DNA from 2 places in the Neobacillus sp. 114 genome. Region 1 is predicted to be linked to the other one. Evidence: a T-box and tRNA genes for the amino acid it is inferred to sense, from the RefSeq annotation. Region 1 holds a T-box; the other holds one or more tRNA genes.
What was found. The T-box of region 1 lies ahead of serS (serine--tRNA ligase). A T-box ahead of a tRNA ligase gene usually reads a tRNA of that ligase, here a tRNA-Ser.
Positions count from the first base shown of each region.

Region 2: it has a tRNA-Ser gene. The T-box ahead of serS (serine--tRNA ligase) is inferred to sense a tRNA for this amino acid. The anticodon was not compared.

Region 1 covers NZ_CP126144.1:16,760-27,325, reverse strand. Annotated here, with positions in the region: gene dnaX (DNA polymerase III subunit gamma/tau) at 1-555, opposite strand, end outside; RNA gene ffs (signal recognition particle sRNA large type) at 845-1,109, opposite strand; gene tadA (tRNA adenosine(34) deaminase TadA) at 1,202-1,711, opposite strand; gene QNN06_RS00110 (glycoside hydrolase family 18 protein) at 1,832-3,136, shown strand; gene QNN06_RS00105 (deoxynucleoside kinase) at 3,396-4,043, shown strand; gene QNN06_RS00100 (deoxynucleoside kinase) at 4,060-4,755, shown strand; tRNA gene QNN06_RS00095 (tRNA-Ser) at 4,852-4,944, opposite strand; gene serS (serine--tRNA ligase) at 5,043-6,323, opposite strand; T-box leader at 6,380-6,606, opposite strand; gene pdxT (pyridoxal 5'-phosphate synthase glutaminase subunit PdxT) at 6,663-7,256, opposite strand; gene pdxS (pyridoxal 5'-phosphate synthase lyase subunit PdxS) at 7,388-8,269, opposite strand; gene QNN06_RS00075 (D-alanyl-D-alanine carboxypeptidase family protein) at 8,438-9,763, opposite strand; gene guaB (IMP dehydrogenase) at 10,119-10,566, opposite strand, start outside.
Region 2 covers NZ_CP126144.1:242,133-252,698, reverse strand. Annotated here, with positions in the region: gene tsaD (tRNA (adenosine(37)-N6)-threonylcarbamoyltransferase complex transferase subunit TsaD) at 1-50, opposite strand, end outside; gene rimI (ribosomal protein S18-alanine N-acetyltransferase) at 47-496, opposite strand; gene tsaB (tRNA (adenosine(37)-N6)-threonylcarbamoyltransferase complex dimerization subunit type 1 TsaB) at 515-1,216, opposite strand; gene tsaE (tRNA (adenosine(37)-N6)-threonylcarbamoyltransferase complex ATPase subunit type 1 TsaE) at 1,213-1,668, opposite strand; tRNA gene QNN06_RS01370 (tRNA-Asp) at 1,832-1,908, opposite strand; tRNA gene QNN06_RS01365 (tRNA-Met) at 1,912-1,985, opposite strand; rRNA gene rrf (5S ribosomal RNA) at 2,015-2,131, opposite strand; rRNA gene QNN06_RS01355 (23S ribosomal RNA) at 2,216-5,150, opposite strand; rRNA gene QNN06_RS01350 (16S ribosomal RNA) at 5,355-6,904, opposite strand; tRNA gene QNN06_RS01345 (tRNA-Gly) at 7,018-7,091, opposite strand; tRNA gene QNN06_RS01340 (tRNA-Pro) at 7,106-7,182, opposite strand; tRNA gene QNN06_RS01335 (tRNA-Arg) at 7,205-7,278, opposite strand; tRNA gene QNN06_RS01330 (tRNA-Leu) at 7,337-7,422, opposite strand; tRNA gene QNN06_RS01325 (tRNA-Leu) at 7,486-7,570, opposite strand; tRNA gene QNN06_RS01320 (tRNA-Gln) at 7,578-7,652, opposite strand; tRNA gene QNN06_RS01315 (tRNA-Glu) at 7,716-7,787, opposite strand; tRNA gene QNN06_RS01310 (tRNA-Ser) at 7,800-7,890, opposite strand; tRNA gene QNN06_RS01305 (tRNA-Asn) at 7,895-7,969, opposite strand; gene QNN06_RS01300 (SprT family protein) at 8,089-8,565, opposite strand; gene cmpA (cortex morphogenetic protein CmpA) at 8,660-8,770, shown strand; gene QNN06_RS01290 (Tex family protein) at 8,788-10,566, opposite strand, start outside.

The DNA.
Region 1 (10,566 bases):
ATTAACAATAGACCCTGCGGTAATCCGTCTGAAATCAAAACGCTGGCATCTTGAAATAATCGTCAGCGGGATTTTATGCGGTTCTGTCGTGGCTAAAATAAAGATGACATGCTTCGGAGGTTCCTCCAGCGTTTTAAGTAAAGCGTTAAAAGCGCTAATGGAGAGCATATGCACTTCGTCGATGATATAGACCTTATAGTTTACTGCCGTGGGGGCAAATTTGACCTTATCAAGAACATCACGCATCTCCTCCACCCGCGAGTTAGACGCAGCGTCAAACTCCAGGACATCCGGAATCGTTCCATTCGTGATCCCGAGGCAGGCCGCACATTCATTACACGGCTCAGCAACTGGAGCATGCTCACAATTAATCGCCTTTGCTAATATTTTAGCCGCACTCGTCTTTCCTGTTCCTCTTGGTCCAGAAAATAGGTATGCATGAGAGATTTTTTGCTGAAGCAGGGCGTTTTGCAATGTCTGCGTGACATGTTCCTGTCCCACTACGTCAAAAAATTTCTGCGGACGCCAAACCCGATATAAAGCTTGATATGACACTCGACATCGCCCCCTTCAATTTAGTCCTATCTATTGTCTAGCTCCAGCGTCCAGCGTCTAGTGTACTTCGCTCTTCTCCCTACGATAAGTCAACATCGAATCGCTATCGCTCTTCGTGTTTCCTTTATCTCAGTCGAAGCACTCCAGTCCATACGCCGCTAAACGGACGCTTCCGCTTTTCTCATTATAACTTATTGGATTTCCTTTTTACAAAAGTAATCCTAAGAGTTCACAAAAAAACTCACCCCAGAATCTGAGATGAGTTTTATTATGGCATATGTAATAACTGCCGCGCACCTTCCGTCGACTGACGCCCATAAGCGTTACTTAAGCAGTTAGCTCGGCCCAGGCACCCCTGCGGCACATGAGAGCGTCCACTTAATGCTGCTTCCTTCCGGACCTGACATAGTTCATGGATTCCCATTGCGCAGGACCCAGGCGTCAACACCACTTACTTAAGGCAGACCCTACAGGCCATCAGCCTCGGGAAGGGATTCCGTCCCGCTAGAGCGGATTGCGGGTACAGGGCACCGCTACCTCCCCACCTAGCGCGGCAAAGTTGATACCAATTATTAAGTGCGTCGTATCTGACGCCTTTTTAGTATACAAACAATCCAGCAAAAAAGCAATCGTTATTAACTGTAAATTACTGTAAGTCGATTTCTAATGCCTGCAGCTTCAACTTTTTCTCCTGCTTCTTACGATCTCTTATTTTTTGAAAAAAAGATGAAAGCATGCTGCCGCACTCTTCTGCTAAGACGCCTTTAACAACTTCACATTGGTGGTTAAAGCGCGAATCCTGTAAAAGGTTCATCAGCGTTCCAGCGCACCCGCCCTTTGGATCGCTCGCCCCGTATACCACGCGTTTGACTCTCGATAAGATAATCGCACCTGAACACATCGGGCAAGGCTCCAACGTGACATAAAGAGTAGTATCCTCTAGCCGCCATGAGCCTGTTTCCCGGCAGGCTTGATCAATGGCCAGCAGCTCGGCGTGGGCCGTCGCATTCTGCTCACTTTCTCTTAAATTGTGGGCGCGGGCAATAATTCTACCATCATGGACAAGAACAGCCCCAATCGGCACCTCATCCAACTTCTCTGCCTTCCTTGCTTCTGCTATAGCCTCCAGCATAAATTTCTCATCTTGGTTAATCATCTTAAAAAACCGCCTTCTAAAACTAATTCCATTTATACGAAAATTATTAACATTATAACATGTATTAAGTCCCGCCCTCATAGAATAGTTGTAGCGCATATGTGCAGGGAGGGATTGGAGATGCAGATTCATGTGGTTAAAAGAAATGAATCGCTGACAACCATTGCAAGAGCTTACCATACAACCACCCAGGATATTATAGAGGCAAACGAATTGCCCAATCCGAACAATCTGGTTATCGGCCAAGCACTTGTAATACCTATCGTCGGCCGCTTTCATTTCGTTCAGTCGGGAGAATCATTATATACCATAGCACAAAGATACGGAGTTACTGTTCAACAGCTGGCAACCGTCAACCGAATATCGGTCAATCAACCACTCCAAGCAGGGTTCCGTCTCTATATTCCCCAAGGCAGAAAAAGAAATGCCGAGTTTAATGCCTATGTAGAACCTCGCGGAACAAGTGTTGCTCCTGTGTTAGAGGAGAGCGCCAGAGAAGCAGCTCCTTATTTAACTTATTTAGCCCCTTTCAGCTTTCAGGCCAGACGCGACGGCACACTCAAGGAACCGCTTCTGAATAACTTTCCGGCTATCGCCAAGGCCAACCGTAACGTCTTGATGATGGTTATTAATAACCAGGAACAGGACCAGTTTAGTGACGAACTAGGACGGATTTTATTAAATGACATAGCCGTCCAGGACCGGTTTCTCAATAATATTGTCGCCACCGCTAAAAAATACGGCTTCCGCGATATCCATTTTGATTTTGAATTTTTACGTCCCGCAGACCGCGAGGCATACAACCGCTTTTTAAGAAAGGCAAAGCAGCGCTTTTCACGTGAAGGATGGCTCATGTCCACTGCCCTTGCGCCAAAAACAAGTGCAACCCAGCAAGGAAAATGGTATGAAGGACATGATTATAAGGCCCATGGCCAAATATCCGACTTTGTTGTCATCATGACCTATGAATGGGGCTACAGCGGCGGTCCTGCCATGGCAGTCTCGCCAATTGACCAGGTAAAAAAAGTGTTGGATTACGCCGTGACAGATATACCATCAAACAAAATCCTCATGGGGCAAAATCTCTATGGTTATGATTGGACCCTGCCTTTTGTTCAAGGTACCGTGGCAAAGGCTGTTAGCCCGCAGCAAGCCATCCAGCTTGCAGCCCAACACAATGTCCCGATAGAATACGACACAAAAGCGCAAGCTCCGCATTTCAAATATAGGGATGCGGCAGGCAAAGAGCATGAAGTCTGGTTTGAAGATGCCCGCTCCATCCAGGCAAAATTTGATTTGATCAAACAGATGAATTTAAGAGGAATGAGCTATTGGAAACTAGGCCTCGCCTTCCCGCAAAACTGGCTGTTGATCGTTGATAATTTCAACGTAACAAAAAGAGGAACACGAGTATTCTCCACCTGACAACTGCCGGCCACCGGCGGTTTTTTCTTTCTCATAAACATGTAAAAGCTTCCTCAAAAATTCCATATCCCTTCCTGTACCGATTGTGATAAAATGGTGTTTGTGTCGAATAAAAGCATAATTGCTCGAATAAGTGACAAGGTGCTTGTCGCTTTTTGGCGATTTTGCAGGACAATTTATTAAAAATTGCATATATATGAACCAGATGAATCTGGATAAGATAGAACCTGCAGGCAATTGGAGAAGGAGGAGCAGCCAAATGGGGGGTACACCCTTTATTACCGTTGAGGGACCGATAGGTGTAGGAAAGACATCACTTGCCAAAGCCATCTCTCGGCATTTTGAATTTGAATTATTAAAAGAGATTGTTGATGAAAATCCATTCTTAGGGAAATTTTATGAAAACATCGAAGAATGGAGTTTCCAGACAGAAATGTTTTTCCTCTGCAATCGCTTTAAACAGCTCGGGGATATTAATACCCATTATTTAAGCAAAAATAAATCTGTCGTGGCTGACTATCATATATTTAAAAATTTAATTTTTGCTACTCGGACATTGAATCCTGACGAATACAAAAAATATTATAAGATTTATCAAATTTTGACAGAGGATATGCCAAAGCCAAATGTCATCATATATTTGCATGCAAGTCTCGATACTTTATTAAAGCGAATAAAAATCCGCGGGCGCGAGGTAGAGAAAAACATCAGCCCGCTTTATTTAGAACAGCTTTCTATTGATTATGAAAACACAATGGCTATTTTTGAAAAGGAGCATCCGGAAATACCGGTTCTCCGTTTCAATGGTGATGAGCTGGATTTTGTAAAAAATGAGCAGGATCTAGACTATATCATTGAAAAACTTGGAGAATCACTGAAAGCAAACAGCTGGACAAACACTATATAGAAACAGGGGGATGTTCGTGAGCATCGTTATTGGAGGCATGATCGGTCTTGGCAAAACGAGTGTGGCTGACACTTTAAAAGCACACTTTCAGAATAATGGCATTGACAGCAAGGTTTTTTATGAAGCAGTGGATGACAACCCAATTCTCCCGCTTTACTATGAATTAACACAGGAAGAATTGGATGCAAGAAGAATTCCCTTCCTATTGCAATTATTTTTCTTAAATAAACGGTTTAAAACAGTTAAGGACTGCATCAATTGGAAAAACCCTATTTATACCATTCAGGACCGCTCGATTTATGAAGATTGGTATTTCGCCTATGTCAATAAAAATTTAGGCAGGATTTCTGGCCTCGAATTTAAAATCTATGAAGAGCTAGTCGACAATATGTTGGAGGAGCTAAAGGAACTTCCAAAAAAGGCTCCTGATTTGATGGTTTATTTAAAAGGATCATTTGATACGGTGATTGACCGGATTATGGCCCGCGGCCGCAGCTTTGAAATTAACCCGGAACTGAAGGAATATTATTTCGAGGTTTGGAAGGGCTATGACGAATGGGTCATGGAGCGCTATAATGCCAGTGAAGTTTTGGTCATTGACATGGACACAACCGATGTGGTGAATAGTGAGGCGGATGCCAAACGGGTATGCCAAGAAGTAGAAGACAAGCTGAAGGAAATTATATATATATCAAAAGCACATATTGGGTAATCCCAGTAAGTGCTTTTTTCTTATAAAAAAAAATCCGTTACAAGGAATTGTAACGAATTTTCATCTCCAGTTTTTTATGCGCGTTTTTTATTGTGATGGCGGAGGAAGAGGGATTCGAACCCCCGCGCGGTTTAACCCGCCTGTCGGTTTTCAAGACCGATCCCTTCAGCCGGACTTGGGTATTCCTCCGTGACAACAGAAATTAATTTAACATAAATTTAACACTGTGTCAACACTATTAACATGCCACTAATAAAAGGGCGCTATTCAACTTGATTATACACTGGTTATTGCGGCTTTATGACGTCGCGGCCGCCCATATATGGACGAAGCACGGCTGGAATTACGACACTGCCGTCATCCTGCTGGTAGTTTTCCAGAATAGCTGCAACCGTGCGGCCAATCGCGAGGCCTGAGCCATTGAGCGTATGCACATGCTCCGGTTTCGCCTTTGGATCGCGGCGGAAGCGGATATTTGCCCGTCTTGCCTGGAACGCCTCAAAGTTACTACAAGAAGAAATTTCACGGTAAGTTCCATAGCTAGGGATCCACACTTCAATATCATATTTTTTCGCCGCAGTAAAGCCCAGGTCACCTGTACACATGCTTAACACACGGTATGGCAATTCAAGTAATTGAAGAACCTTTTCTGCATCAGCAGTTAATTTTTCTAGCTCTTCATATGAATCCTCTGGCTTTACAAACTTCACAAGCTCAACCTTATTGAATTGATGCTGGCGGATTAAGCCTCTTGTGTCACGGCCTGCTGATCCCGCTTCAGAACGGAAGCAAGCGCTGTAGGCTGCAAAGCGGATTGGCAGCTCTTCGCCACTTAAAATTTCATCGCGGTAATAATTGGTGACCGGCACCTCTGCTGTCGGTATTAGGAAGTAGTCCTCACTTTCAATTAAAAAGGCATCCTCTTCAAACTTTGGCAGCTGGCCTGTTCCGGTCATGCTAGTGCGATTTACCATATATGGCGGGAGAATCTCTGTATATCCATGCTCATCGACATGAAGGTCGAGCATAAAGCTCATTAACGCACGCTCAAGGCGGGCACCAAGACCTTTATAAAAAACAAAGCGGCTGCCGGTTACCTTTCCTGCTCGTTCAAAATCAAGAATTCCTAAATGGTCAGCTACATCCCAATGTGGTTTCGCCTCAAAGCCGAACTCGCGGACTTGGCCCCATTTGCGGATTTCTACGTTATCGTCTTCTGTCTCGCCAATAGGCACAGTTTCATGGGGAATATTTGGGATGCTAAGCAATAATAGCTCTAATGTCTCCTCAACGCCTCTTAGTTCATCATCGAGTTCCTTGATGCGGTCGCCAACCTCACGCATTTCCTTGATAAGGTGATCGGCATCCTGCTTCTCACGTTTTAATACAGCAACCTGTTGAGAAACTTCATTCCGCTTGGATTTCAGTTTTTCCGCTTCGACAATTAATTCGCGTCGTTTAACGTCTAAATCCTCAAATCGGCCAAGGTCTGTTAAATCTTCACCGCGATGCTGCAGCTTTTCTTTAACTTCGGCAAAATTGGCTCTTAAATACTTCAAATCCAACATGCTTAAACACTCCTTTATTATTTATCCAAGGGCAAACAAAAAACTCCCGCCCCTAAAACAGGGACGAGAGTTAACCCGCGATACCACCCTGGTTGACAGACGAATCTGTCCACCTTAAAAAATGTAACGGTTTTCCACCGAGAGTCCTTACTAGCCTCATGTGGATGAGGTGTTCCGCACTCTACTCGAGGAGGGATTCACAAGTCTTATTCACCGGTTCACACCAACCACCGGCTCTCTTTAGAATAAACCTCTTGCTACTAGTTCCTCTCATTGCTTTTGCATATTTCTAATTTGTATAACTTAGAGTACTATATTTATTTGCCAAAAGCAACCAACTTATACAGCCTGTTTTTGACTTTTTGCTTCTTTTACCATCTCAACAAAGTAGGCTGTAAGACGATGGTCATCTGTTAATTCAGGATGAAACGAACAGCCTAAAAATTGCCCTTCACGCGCTAAAACAATGCGGCCATCATGTTTCGAAAGAATCTCGACATTTTCGCCTGCCTCTACGATATGCGGGGCCCGGATAAAGACTGCAGGGAAACCACCCGCGACATCTTTAACCGCGAGGTCAGCCTCGAAGCTATCCACTTGGCGGCCGAAGGAGTTGCGTTCAACCGTAACGTCCATCACACCTAGGTGAGGCTCACTGTATCCGACGATGTTTTTTGCCAAAAGAATAAGGCCTGCACAGGTACCGAACATCGGTTTTCCTTCCCTGGCAAATTCCTTTAAGGAATCCATAAAATCATATTTGTCGATCAGGCGGCGCATTGTCGTGCTCTCTCCACCAGGGAGAATAAGGCCATCTATGTCTTTTAATTCTTCTTTGTGTTTAATGGCAACGGCTTCGACACCACAAGCTTCTAATGATTGAATATGCTCACGAACTGCTCCTTGTAATGCGAGAACGCCTACTTTAATCATAGTATTACTCCTTTTACCTAGATTACTGTTTAGCTCCAGCAACTAGAGGCTCGGGGTCACAAGCCAATCCGTCAAGAAGACTCATCTTGTGCCTGTCGCCGCCCCTGGTCAAGGCGCTTCCGCTTTTCTATTTACCACCCACGCTCCTGCATGCGGGCTTCAGGGGCTAATGAAGAAATTTCGATACCCTTCATTGGAGTTCCAAGATCCTTTGAAAGTTCAGCAATCAATTTATAGTCTTGGTAATGAGTTGTTGCTTCAACAATCGCTCTTGCAAATTTCGCAGGGTTTTCTGATTTAAATATACCAGAGCCAACGAATACACCGTCTGAACCTAATTGCATCATTAACGCTGCATCAGCAGGTGTTGCAACGCCACCGGCAGCAAAGTTAACAACTGGAAGACGGCCAAGGCGCTTAATTTCAAGCAATAATTCAAATGGTGCACCTAATAGCTTTGCTTCTGTCATAAGCTCATCTTCGTTCATGCTTACAACCTTACGAATCTGTGCGTTGACCTTGCGGATATGGCGGACAGCTTCTACAATGTTGCCAGTTCCCGGCTCGCCTTTTGTACGAAGCATAGATGCTCCTTCGCCAATACGACGGGCAGCCTCGCCCAAGTCACGGCAGCCGCATACAAATGGAACAGTAAAGTCACTCTTTAATAAGTGAAACTCTTCATCAGCAGGTGTTAATACTTCACTTTCATCGATATAGTCTACACCAAGTGCTTCAAGTACACGTGCTTCCACAATGTGGCCGATACGAGCCTTAGCCATAACAGGGATTGAAACAGCGTTAAGAACCTCTTCAACAATTCGAGGATCTGCCATTCTAGCAACGCCGCCAGCAGCACGAATATCAGAAGGTACGCGCTCTAGTGCCATTACCGCTACTGCGCCTGCTTCCTCCGCAATTTTTGCCTGTTCTGCGTTAACAACGTCCATGATGACGCCGCCTTTTTGCATTTCTGCCATCCCGCGTTTTACCCGATCCGTACCTGTTTTCATTTGTAAATCCCCCTTGTTTTTCCACGTTAAAAACGTTGATTATTTAGAAAATTCCCATTAATTCGATTTGAATTATTTATTCCATAAAATCATTAAAGCAACAAAAAAGGATTCCTGTCAAGACAAGAATCCTTTCCAACATTTTACTTATAGGTCCGTTAGAGCTAATTAGAACCAGCCTTTAACAGCGGAGGAAATGCCTCCCCAGACATCACCGAAGAATCCTCCGATGCCCCGCATCATAAGGACGAACCAATTTGCTTTTTCAACATCTTGGGCAGCAATGACATCAACTTGAACTTTGCCTTTGCCTTCCTCGGTTAAAAAGTTAACCTTATCGCCGTTTTTAGGCTCAAGTGTTAAATAGCCGACCTTGTCACCTTTTTTTATTGGCGCCGTAAGCTCACCTTTTTTGTTAATCTTATTTTTATCTAATACCAGTATCGGCTTATAGTTTTCCTTTTCGCCATTTTCAATGATCATATTGATGGCTGACTTTGTATAAACTTTTACCTGGTCATTCTTGCCCTTAATAACAGGTATCGTTTTATGGCCCTTTACCTGATAATGCTTCGGTACAATAGTTTCTTTTGTTGTATTGGCAAATGCATAGTCAAACATTTTCTTAGTCTCGTCAAAGCGGGCTTTATAGTCCCCTTTGCCGCTCGCGTCTTTGGCATTTTGCACTACAGTGATAAACCGTTTGCCATCACGACTGGCAGTCCCGGTAAAACAATAGCCGGCAAAATCTGTGGTACCCGTCTTAAGTCCGTCGACACCTTTATATCCATAATCCAAAGAAGGAAGCATCCAGTTCCAGTTAATCATATTAATTGCGTCAGAAGTGCCTTCACGAAATGTTTTCTTCGGAATGCTTGCCGTCTTTAATACTTCGGGATATTCATTGATTAGGTGGAAGGCAAGACTCGCCACCGCTCTTGGAGACATGACGTTTTCTTCCGTTTCACCGGTGCCTTCCGGATGCATGCCGCGATATTCGGCATTATTTAAGCCTGATGAGTTTACAAATTTATAATCCTTTAAGCCTAACCTTTTGGCTTTTTCATTCATCATTTTCACAAAATTGGTTTCAGACCCGGCAATTGTTTCGGCAATAGCAATCGTTGCTGCATTGGCAGAATAAATGACCATCGCTTCATACAACTCGCGGATTTTATATGTGCCGTCCTGGCGCAATGGAACATTCGACAATGCGCGGTCTTGGGAAATTTTATAAACAAGATCACTGACGTTATACTCCTGATCCCATTTCACTTTTCCGTGTTTAATGGCATCTAGTAACAGATATTCAGTCATCATTTTTGTCATGCTGGCAATCCCCATGACATTATCAGCATTTTTTTCATATAACACTTTGCCTGATTCAGCATCAACTAATATGGCACCGTCCGCGTTGATGTTTAACGCTGCTGCTGCTTCCGCTTTATCTTGGCCCATGCCGGCAAAAAGGCTGAAGAACAAAATAACAGCCATTGCACTGGCAAGATACTTTTTAAAAACATGTTTATTCACATTAACGCCCTCCAAGATTTTTTACACTTTGGTTATTTTAACATAACTGCTTTATAAATCATAGAGAGAGCATCGAAGCATCTTATTGCCAATTTTGATAGACTGCTAGAAATAGATAGGTCTTTATTCACAGTAATCCGTTGATTTCCACTCCAGGGGCTCGCTTTCCGCGGGCGTGCCGGGGAGCCTCCTCGTCGCTAAAGCTCCTGCGGGGTCTCCCCTGCCCCGTACTCCCGCAGGAGTCTCGCCCCTTCCGCTCCAATCAACTTAGGATAAAAATAGGAGCAGACGGAAAGTCTGCTCCTGCGCTTTTTATTTACATTGAGTAGTTTGGTGCTTCTTTGGTGATTTGAACGTCGTGTGGGTGGCTTTCTCGCAAGCCAGCACCTGTCATTTTGACAAATTGGGCATTCATTCGTAATTCTTCTAGGTTTTTCGTACCACAGTAGCCCATACCAGCGCGTAAGCCGCCGACTAATTGATAAATGGTATCTGCCAATGGTCCTTTGTATGGAAGGCGGCCTTCGATGCCTTCTGGGACAAACTTTTTATTGTCCTCTTGGAAATAACGGTCTTTAGAACCCTTTTCCATCGCTGCCACAGAACCCATGCCGCGGTACACCTTAAAGCGGCGTCCTTGGAAAATTTCTGTTTCCCCTGGGCTTTCTGTTACCCCTGCAAGCATGCTTCCCAGCATAACGGCATGTCCGCCTGCTGCCAAGGCTTTGACGATATCACCAGAGTATTTAATACCACCGTCAGCA
Region 2 (10,566 bases), 230 kb from region 1:
GTTTCATCACAGCTTGTTTCAATTCCTAATATCAACTGATCATTTTTCATAAATTCACCCACATTACCAGCGCATCCTCCAAATTATCTGAGTAATAATTTTTCCGAATTCCGCCATTTTGAAACCCTAGTTTGCGATAAAGAGACTGAGCGATATGATTCGTTACCCTTACCTCTAATGTCATGCTTCTTGCACCCCTCTCCTGGCAGACGGATATCAGCTTTCGCATCATCATCTCTCCAAGCTTTTTGCCGCGGTACTCAGGAAGAATCGCGACATTCGTCACATGACCTTCATCAATTACAACCCAGACTCCACAATAGCCAATAATTTTATTTTCATGTTCGAGGACGATATAAACAGCAAAGTTATTATTGTGCATCTCATTATAAAATGCTTCCCTGCTCCACGGGGTTGTAAATGATGCATGCTCAACCTCTAATACTTGATCGATATCCTCTTCCCTCATGTAACGAAAAACATAAGAATCTTCCATCTTTCTCTATCCTTATCTTTATAAAGTTTTCCCTTGCGCCTCTAACCACTTTGCTTCCGCTTCTGCTAACCGAATGTAATTAGGGACAAAGGTGTGTACGTCTTCCCCTTGTTTGTCTTTTCCCAGCATGGCCAGCTCGGATGGACGGGGATTGTTTTCTGTTATGCTTGAAAAAACGGCCTGAGAACCTAGTTTCTCTGTTATTCTTTCACGGTGAATAGACAAATCATTGCCGACAAATAGAACCGGTTTGTCCAATTCGGATAACTTCCCTGCCCAGTCAACCGCCATTGTTAGTTGGTCCGGCTCAATTACTTTTAGCTCTCCATTCTCGACTTGATACAGACTTGTATAAACCTGTCCCCGTCTCGCATCGAATATCGGGGAAATAAGCCCGTCAAAATATCGACCTGGCCCTGCTGCCAGAATTTCAAGGCTTGATATTCCAACAAGTGGAATGTTTAAAGTCCATGCCAGCGTTTTTGCTATCGTAACGCCGATTCTAACACCGGTATAAGATCCTGGGCCTTTAGCTACTACAATTTTCGTTAAATTGGACGGCACCCTTTCACAATCCTTCATTAACGTCTGAATGGCAGGCATAATCCGGACAGAATGGTTCTTTTTCAAATTTGTTATATACTCGCCAAGTACTTCCTTCTCTTCTAAAAGCGCGACTCCTAAAGCATAATTAGAAGTATCAATTGCTAAAATGGTCATGCCAAAATCTCCTTACATAATTGCTCATACCGCTCACCTTTTGGTACCAATACAAATCTTCTATGGTCTTCCCGCTCGCGATATAAATAAATAGTCAGCAGTTCCCCTGGCAGCTGGTCTTCAATTAAATGTGCCCACTCAACCACTGAAACCCCATCGCCTTCAAAATATTCATCAAATCCCAGGTCTTCCATGGAATCTGCTACCCGATAGACATCCATATGATATAATGGCAGCTTGCCTTTATATTCTTTAATAATCGTAAAAGTTGGACTGTTAACAGTTTTTTTTATATCTAAACCTTTTGCTAAGCCTTGGGTAAAGGTGGTTTTTCCTGCACCCAAATCGCCCTCAAGTGCAATCACATCTCCCGGCTGCAAAAGCTTAGCCAATCTTGTGGCAAAATGTCCAGTTTCCTCCGCATTAGCTGTCTTCCATTCAAATTGGTTCATAGCATCACCTTTTAACCTTACCATATCTATATCTTCATTTTACCTTAATTACGTGCAAAAAAAACCTTAGGAAGGCTCCTAAGGATGTATTTATATATGTATAAAATAAAAATTGGCATAAAAAAAGCCGAAACGTTGTTTCGTGCTAATTTTTACGTATAAATGGCGGTCTGGACGGGACTCGAACCCGCGACCTCCTGCGTGACAGGCAGGCATTCTAACCAACTGAACTACCAGACCAAATTGCGGGGGCAGGATTTGAACCTGCGACCTTCGGGTTATGAGCCCGACGAGCTACCGGACTGCTCCACCCCGCGATAACAATATAATGTGTTAAATTAACACAGCCTGGCAGCGTCCTACTCTCACAGGGACTTGCGTCCCAACTACCATTGGCGCTGAGAAGCTTAACTTCCGTGTTCGGGATGGGAACGGGTGTGACCTTCTCGCCATTACTACCAGACTATTTTTAGAGGTTTTCATTCCCTCAAAACTAGATAATGCAGAAGAAGTATAGTAAAAACGAGTTCGCCTTACTTAATATGACTTGGTTAAGTCCTCGATCAATTAGTATCAGTCAGCTCCACACGTCACCGCGCTTCCACCTCTGACCTATCAACCTGATCATCTTTCAGGGATCTTACTAGCTTGACGCTATGGGAAATCTCATCTCGAGGGGGGCTTCATGCTTAGATGCTTTCAGCACTTATCCCGTCCGCACATAGCTACCCAGCGATGCCTTTGGCAAGACAACTGGTACACCAGCGGTGCGTCCATCCCGGTCCTCTCGTACTAAGGACAGCTCCTCTCAAATTTCCTGCGCCCACGACGGATAGGGACCGAACTGTCTCACGACGTTCTGAACCCAGCTCGCGTACCGCTTTAATGGGCGAACAGCCCAACCCTTGGGACCGACTACAGCCCCAGGATGCGATGAGCCGACATCGAGGTGCCAAACCTCCCCGTCGATGTGGACTCTTGGGGGAGATAAGCCTGTTATCCCCAGGGTAGCTTTTATCCGTTGAGCGATGGCCCTTCCATGCGGAACCACCGGATCACTAAGCCCGACTTTCGTCCCTGCTCGACTTGTAGGTCTCGCAGTCAAGCTCCCTTGTGCCTTTACACTCTGCGAATGATTTCCAACCATTCTGAGGGAACCTTTGGGCGCCTCCGTTACATTTTAGGAGGCGACCGCCCCAGTCAAACTGCCCACCTGACACTGTCTCCCACCCCGATAAGGGGTGCGGGTTAGAATTTCAATACAGCCAGGGTAGTATCCCACCGACGCCTCCACCGAAGCTGGCGCTCCGGCTTCTCAGGCTCCTACCTATCCTGTACAAGCTGTACCAAAATTCAATATCAGGCTACAGTAAAGCTCCATGGGGTCTTTCCGTCCTGTCGCGGGTAACCTGCATCTTCACAGGTACTATAATTTCACCGAGTCTCTCGTTGAGACAGTGCCCAGATCGTTACGCCTTTCGTGCGGGTCGGAACTTACCCGACAAGGAATTTCGCTACCTTAGGACCGTTATAGTTACGGCCGCCGTTTACTGGGGCTTCGATTCAGAGCTTCGCTTGCGCTAACCCCTCCTCTTAACCTTCCAGCACCGGGCAGGCGTCAGCCCCTATACTTCGCCTTGCGGCTTTGCAGAGACCTGTGTTTTTGCTAAACAGTCGCCTGGGCCTATTCACTGCGGCTCTTCGGGGCTATTCACCCCAAAAAGCACCCCTTCTCCCGAAGTTACGGGGTCATTTTGCCGAGTTCCTTAACGAGAGTTCTCTCGCTCACCTTAGGATTCTCTCCTCGCCTACCTGTGTCGGTTTGCGGTACGGGCACCTTTTATCTCGCTAGAGGCTTTTCTTGGCAGTGTGGAATCAGGAACTTCGGTACTATAATTCCCTCGGCATCACAGCTCAGCCTTATGGCAAGCGGATTTTCCTACTTGCCAGCCTAACTGCTTACACGCACATATCCAGCAGTGCGCTTACCCTATCCTCCTGCGTCCCCCCATCACTCAAACGATAAAGAGGTGGTACAGGAATATCAACCTGTTGTCCATCGCCTACGCCTTTCGGCCTCGGCTTAGGTCCCGACTAACCCTGAGCGGACGAGCCTTCCTCAGGAAACCTTAGGCATACGGTGGATGAGATTCTCACTCATCTTTCGCTACTCATACCGGCATTCTCACTTCTAAGCGCTCCACCAGTCCTTACGGTCTAGCTTCAACGCCCTTAGAACGCTCTCCTACCGCGGACACCATAAGGTGTCCACCCACAGCTTCGGTGATACGTTTAGCCCCGGTACATTTTCGGCGCAGAGTCACTCGACCAGTGAGCTATTACGCACTCTTTAAATGGTGGCTGCTTCTAAGCCAACATCCTGGTTGTCTAAGCAACTCCACATCCTTTTCCACTTAACGTATACTTTGGGACCTTAGCTGGTGGTCTGGGCTGTTTCCCTTTTGACTACGGATCTTATCACTCGCAGTCTGACTCCCACGGATAAGTCATTGGCATTCGGAGTTTGTCTGAATTCGGTAACCCGATGAGGGCCCCTAGTCCAAACAGTGCTCTACCTCCAAGACTCTAACTACGTGAGGCTAGCCCTAAAGCTATTTCGGAGAGAACCAGCTATCTCCAAGTTCGATTGGAATTTCTCCGCTACCCACACCTCATCCCCGCACTTTTCAACGTGCGTGGGTTCGGGCCTCCATCCAGTGTTACCTGGACTTCACCCTGGACATGGGTAGATCACCTGGTTTCGGGTCTACGACTACATACTATTTCGCCCTATTCAGACTCGCTTTCGCTGCGGCTCCGTCTCTTCAACTTAACCTCGCATGCAATCGTAACTCGCCGGTTCATTCTACAAAAGGCACGCCATCACCCATGAACGGGCTCTGACTACTTGTAGGCACACGGTTTCAGGATCTCTTTCACTCCCCTTCCGGGGTGCTTTTCACCTTTCCCTCACGGTACTGGTTCACTATCGGTCACTAGGGAGTATTTAGCCTTGGGAGATGGTCCTCCCTGCTTCCGACCGGATTTCACGTGTCCGGCCGTACTCAGGATCCACTCAGGAGGGAACGAAGTTTCAACTACAGGGCTTTTACCTTCTATGGCTGGCCTTTCCAGACCGCTTCATCTACCCCGTTCCTTTGTAACTCCATGTTGAGTGTCCTACAACCCCGAAAGGCAAGCCTTTCGGTTTGGGCTGTTCCCGTTTCGCTCGCCGCTACTCAGGGAATCGCGTTTGCTTTCTCTTCCTCCGGGTACTTAGATGTTTCAGTTCCCCGGGTCTGCCTTCAATACCCTATGTATTCAGGTAAAGATACTGTTCCATTACGAACAGTGGGTTTCCCCATTCGGAAATCTCCGGATCGGCGCTTACTTACAGCTCCCCGAAGCATATCGGTGTTAGTCCCGTCCTTCATCGGCTCCTAGTGCCAAGGCATTCACCGTGCGCCCTTTCTAACTTAACCTAAAAGGTTTTACTTACTCTTAAAAATAAGAGAGAAAAACTAAAATGGCGATTACTCGGTTCTTACTTGGTTACTTCTTCTATACGATTATCTAGTTTTCAAAGAACGAAAGTTCTGAGAGATTGTTCTCTCAAAACTAAACAAACAAGAAACAATCAAACAAACATGTATTGTCTGGCTCATATGTCCAGCTTATATCCTTAGAAAGGAGGTGATCCAGCCGCACCTTCCGATACGGCTACCTTGTTACGACTTCACCCCAATCATCTGTCCCACCTTAGGCGGCTGGCTCCTTACGGTTACCCCACCGACTTCGGGTGTTACAAACTCTCGTGGTGTGACGGGCGGTGTGTACAAGGCCCGGGAACGTATTCACCGCGGCATGCTGATCCGCGATTACTAGCGATTCCGGCTTCATGCAGGCGAGTTGCAGCCTGCAATCCGAACTGAGAATGGTTTTATGGGATTGGCTCCACCTCGCGGCTTCGCTGCCCTTTGTACCATCCATTGTAGCACGTGTGTAGCCCAGGTCATAAGGGGCATGATGATTTGACGTCATCCCCACCTTCCTCCGGTTTGTCACCGGCAGTCACCTTAGAGTGCCCAACTGAATGCTGGCAACTAAGATCAAGGGTTGCGCTCGTTGCGGGACTTAACCCAACATCTCACGACACGAGCTGACGACAACCATGCACCACCTGTCACTCTGTCCCCCGAAGGGGAAATTCCTATCTCTAGGAGTGTCAGAGGATGTCAAGACCTGGTAAGGTTCTTCGCGTTGCTTCGAATTAAACCACATGCTCCACCGCTTGTGCGGGCCCCCGTCAATTCCTTTGAGTTTCAGCCTTGCGGCCGTACTCCCCAGGCGGAGTGCTTAATGCGTTAGCTGCAGCACTAAAGGGCGGAAACCCTCTAACACTTAGCACTCATCGTTTACGGCGTGGACTACCAGGGTATCTAATCCTGTTTGCTCCCCACGCTTTCGCGCCTCAGCGTCAGTTACAGACCAGAAAGCCGCCTTCGCCACTGGTGTTCCTCCACATCTCTACGCATTTCACCGCTACACGTGGAATTCCGCTTTCCTCTTCTGCACTCAAGTCCCCCAGTTTCCAATGACCCTCCACGGTTGAGCCGTGGGCTTTCACATCAGACTTAAAGGACCGCCTGCGCGCGCTTTACGCCCAATAATTCCGGACAACGCTTGCCACCTACGTATTACCGCGGCTGCTGGCACGTAGTTAGCCGTGGCTTTCTGGTCAGGTACCGTCAAGGTACCGGCAGTTACTCCGATACTTGTTCTTCCCTGACAACAGAGCTTTACGACCCGAAGGCCTTCATCGCTCACGCGGCGTTGCTCCATCAGACTTTCGTCCATTGTGGAAGATTCCCTACTGCTGCCTCCCGTAGGAGTCTGGGCCGTGTCTCAGTCCCAGTGTGGCCGATCACCCTCTCAGGTCGGCTACGCATCGTCGCCTTGGTGAGCCGTTACCTCACCAACTAGCTAATGCGCCGCGGGCCCATCTGTAAGTGTCAGCCGAAACCGACTTTCAACCTTCCCTCATGTGAGGGAAGAAATTATCCGGTATTAGCTCCGGTTTCCCGAAGTTATCCCAGTCTTACAGGCAGGTTGCCCACGTGTTACTCACCCGTCCGCCGCTAATCACCAGGAGCAAGCTCCCAGTGATTCGCTCGACTTGCATGTATTAGGCACGCCGCCAGCGTTCGTCCTGAGCCAGGATCAAACTCTCCAATAAAGTTGAGTTGATTAGCTCAAAAATGTTACGTTGGCTTCGTTTCAAATGAAACGAATATTATTGTTTGTTGACGTTTTTGTTTGTTTAGTTTTCAAAGAACTATTATTCTAAAGTGGAGCGGGTGATGGGAATCGAACCCACAACAACAGCTTGGAAGGCTGTGGTTTTACCACTAAACTACACCCGCATATAAAATTATGATGGTCGGGAAAACAGGATTCGAACCTGCGACCCCTTGGTCCCAAACCAAGTGCTCTACCAAGCTGAGCTATTTCCCGATATTGGAATTAAACTTTAGAACGCGCCCGACAGGAGTCGAACCCATAACCTTCTGATCCGTAGTCAGACGCTCTATCCAATTGAGCTACGGGCGCTCTTTTTAATCAACTTTTATATCTTATCACATTCGATTTATTATGTCAATATATTTTTTGGTGCGGCCGAGAGGACTTGAACCTCCACGGTGTTGCCACCACTAGGCCCTCAACCTAGCGCGTCTGCCATTCCGCCACGACCGCATTTTAAATTAGTGACAAAGAAAATCATAACATGTTTCCTGGAGTTTTTCAACAGGAAATTATTGGTGCGGGTGAAGGGAGTCGAACCCCCACGCCTTGCGGCGCCAGATCCTAAGTCTGGTGCGTCTGCCAATTCCGCCACACCCGCATAAAAATGGCTGGGCTAGCAGGATTCGAACCTACGAATGACGGAGTCAAAGTCCGTTGCCTTACCGCTTGGCTATAGCCCAATATATTTATTTTTCAAGAGAGAAAGAAACAGGAAATGAATTCGTTTCATTCCCCATTCCTGATGACCCCTACGGGATTCGAACCCGTGTTACCGCCGTGAAAGGGCGGTGTCTTAACCGCTTGACCAAGGGGCCGATATTTTAACCTGGCGGAGAAGGAGGGATTTGAACCCTCGCGCCGCTTGCGCGACCTACACCCTTAGCAGGGGCGCCTCTTCAGCCACTTGAGTACTTCCCCAATATGGCTCCGCAGGCAGGATTCGAACCTGCGACCGATCGGTTAACAGCCGATAGCTCTACCACTGAGCTACTGCGGAATAATAGCAAATATGAAGCTGTCCAATAAGACGTTGCCCTATCGACTCTTTAAATTATAATGACGTCTCTAATTAAAGTCAATACGAATTTTCATAGAAATAAATGGTTTTTCAAACTTTCATTCCAAAAGATATTCTTTGACCTTTTCTAATTTCCCTTTGCAACTTCCACAAACATAGCGACTTGTATCAATGCTTCTTCTGCGCTGATATGGAAGGCTACACTTTGTGCATTTATATAAAAGTATTTTTTTAGCTTTACGTTTTCTTTTTGGGGCATCCGGAAGCTGATTGCAAAACCTTGGAGCTCCCACCTTTTTTAAGAGTGTTTTAAAATCTAAATCACGATGCTTGTATCCCTTGCCTTCAAGATGAAGATGATAGTGAACTAGTTCGTGTTTGATGATCCCAATTAATTCTTGTTCGCCAAGCTGCTCCAAATACTTTTTATTAATTTCGATATTATGTGTACCCAAAAGATATCTGCCGCCAGTTGATCTGAGCCGAGAATTAAAGGATGCCTTATGTTTGAATGACCTCCCAAAGTACTCCATTGAGATTTTTTCCACCATCAATTGAAGCTCCGAATCCTTCATTTAAGGTTCCCTCACTTTCTTTGCGAACGTGACAACCTATTATAGCATATATTGTATATACCCTTGTGGAGAAACTTTTCGGGAGGTTTAATTTATGCCTACTTGGTTTCAAAACCAAATGAAAAGAGCATTCTATGAAAAAAATCGATACCAAATTAAGCTGTTAAATCAATGCTGGTTTTTTTACAGAAAAAAACACTGCTAAGCAAGCAGTGTTTTCATTTATTTTGCTGGCGGAAGCATGGTTAAGGCTACCCGGCCTTTTTTCATATCAACTGAATCTACCCAGACGGTTACTACATCCCCTACTGAAACAATATCGAGCGGATGTTTGACGAATCGAGTACTTAGTTTTGAGATATGAACAAGCCCGTCCTGTTTAACACCAATATCTACAAAGGCTCCAAAATCAACAACATTTCTTACTGTACCTTGGAGCTCCATTCCGGATTTTAGGTCTTCCAGTTTTAAGACATCTTTTTTCAAAAGCGGACGGGGCAGGTCGTCACGCGGATCACGTTCCGGTCTTACAAGTGCGTCAACAATATCCTTCAATGTTAACTCACCAATGGATAACTCTTCAGAAACAGACTTCAAATCAAGGCCGTTCAAGGCAGATTTCAACTCTTCAGACCCTAGGTGAGCAGTTGTAAAGCCGAGGTTTTTAAGTAGTTTTTCTACCTCTTTGTAATTTTCCGGGTGAATTCCTGTCCGGTCCAGCGGCTGTTTTCCATCTAATACCCGCAGGAAGCCCACCGCTTGTTCATAGGTTTTTGCGCCAAGGCGAGGAACCTTCTTTAATTGCGAGCGGCTGGTGAATTTCCCTTCCTCATCGCGCATTTTCACAATATTATTGGCTGCTGTTTTATTAAGGCCGGCAACATACTGCAGCAAGGAAGATGAGGCAGTATTCACATTCACGCCGACCTGGTTAACTGCCGTTTCCACGACGAAATGGAGTGATTCGGACAAAAGTTTCTGCGAAACATCATGCTGGTATTGGCCGACGCCTACTGATTTAGGATCTATTTTAACCAATTCCGCAAGCGGGTCCTGTAGACGGCGGGCAATTGACACGGCACTCCGTTCTTCTACTTGGAAGTTAGGGAATTCCTCTCTTGCAAGATCGGAAGCAGAATACACACTTGCCCCGGCTTCATTCACAATTAGATAAAAGATTTCTCCCTTAACTTCTTTTAAAATATCAGCTACGAATTGCTCTGTCTCTCTAGAGGCAGTCCCATTTCCGACAGCAACCATCTCAACCTTATAGTCCCGCAATATTTTGATAAACTTGTCTTTTGCTTCCTCGGGCTTCGCTTTCGGTGGGTGCGGGTAAATGACATCAATCTTTAAGACTTTCCCGGTTTCATCCACAACCGCCAGCTTACAGCCTGTCCGATAGGCTGGGTCGACACCTAAGACGATTTTCCCCTTTAACGGCGGCTGGAGGAGAAGGTTTCTCAAATTCTCTGAGAATATATGAATGGCCTGTTCCTCTGCTTTTACAGTCAACTCACTGCGGATTTCTCTCTCAATAGACGGCTGGATTAATCTTTTATAGCCGTCTTCGATTGCTTCCAATACAAATGGGGCTGTTGGCGAGTATTCCTTTTTAACCCACTTTTTAGACAAATATGAAATGATGATATCTGGGTTAATTTTGATAGACACTCTTAGAATGTCTTCTTTTTCACCGCGGTTTAAGGCAAGGATACGGTGCGGAACGATTTTATTTACCGGTTCCTCGTATTCATAGTACATTTCGTAAACGTTTTTCTCGTCCTTTTCCGCTTCCTTTACAACAGAGACAACCACACCGGATTTGAAAGTTTCCCGACGAATCCACTTACGGCCTTCCGCATCGTCTGACACCATTTCCGCAATGATATCCTTTGCACCGGCTAGCGCATCTTCTATTGTAAGAACCTCTTTTTCTTCCGATAAAAATTCTTTTGCCTTTTCTTCAATACTTTCTTTCGGGAATGTCAGCAGCCATTC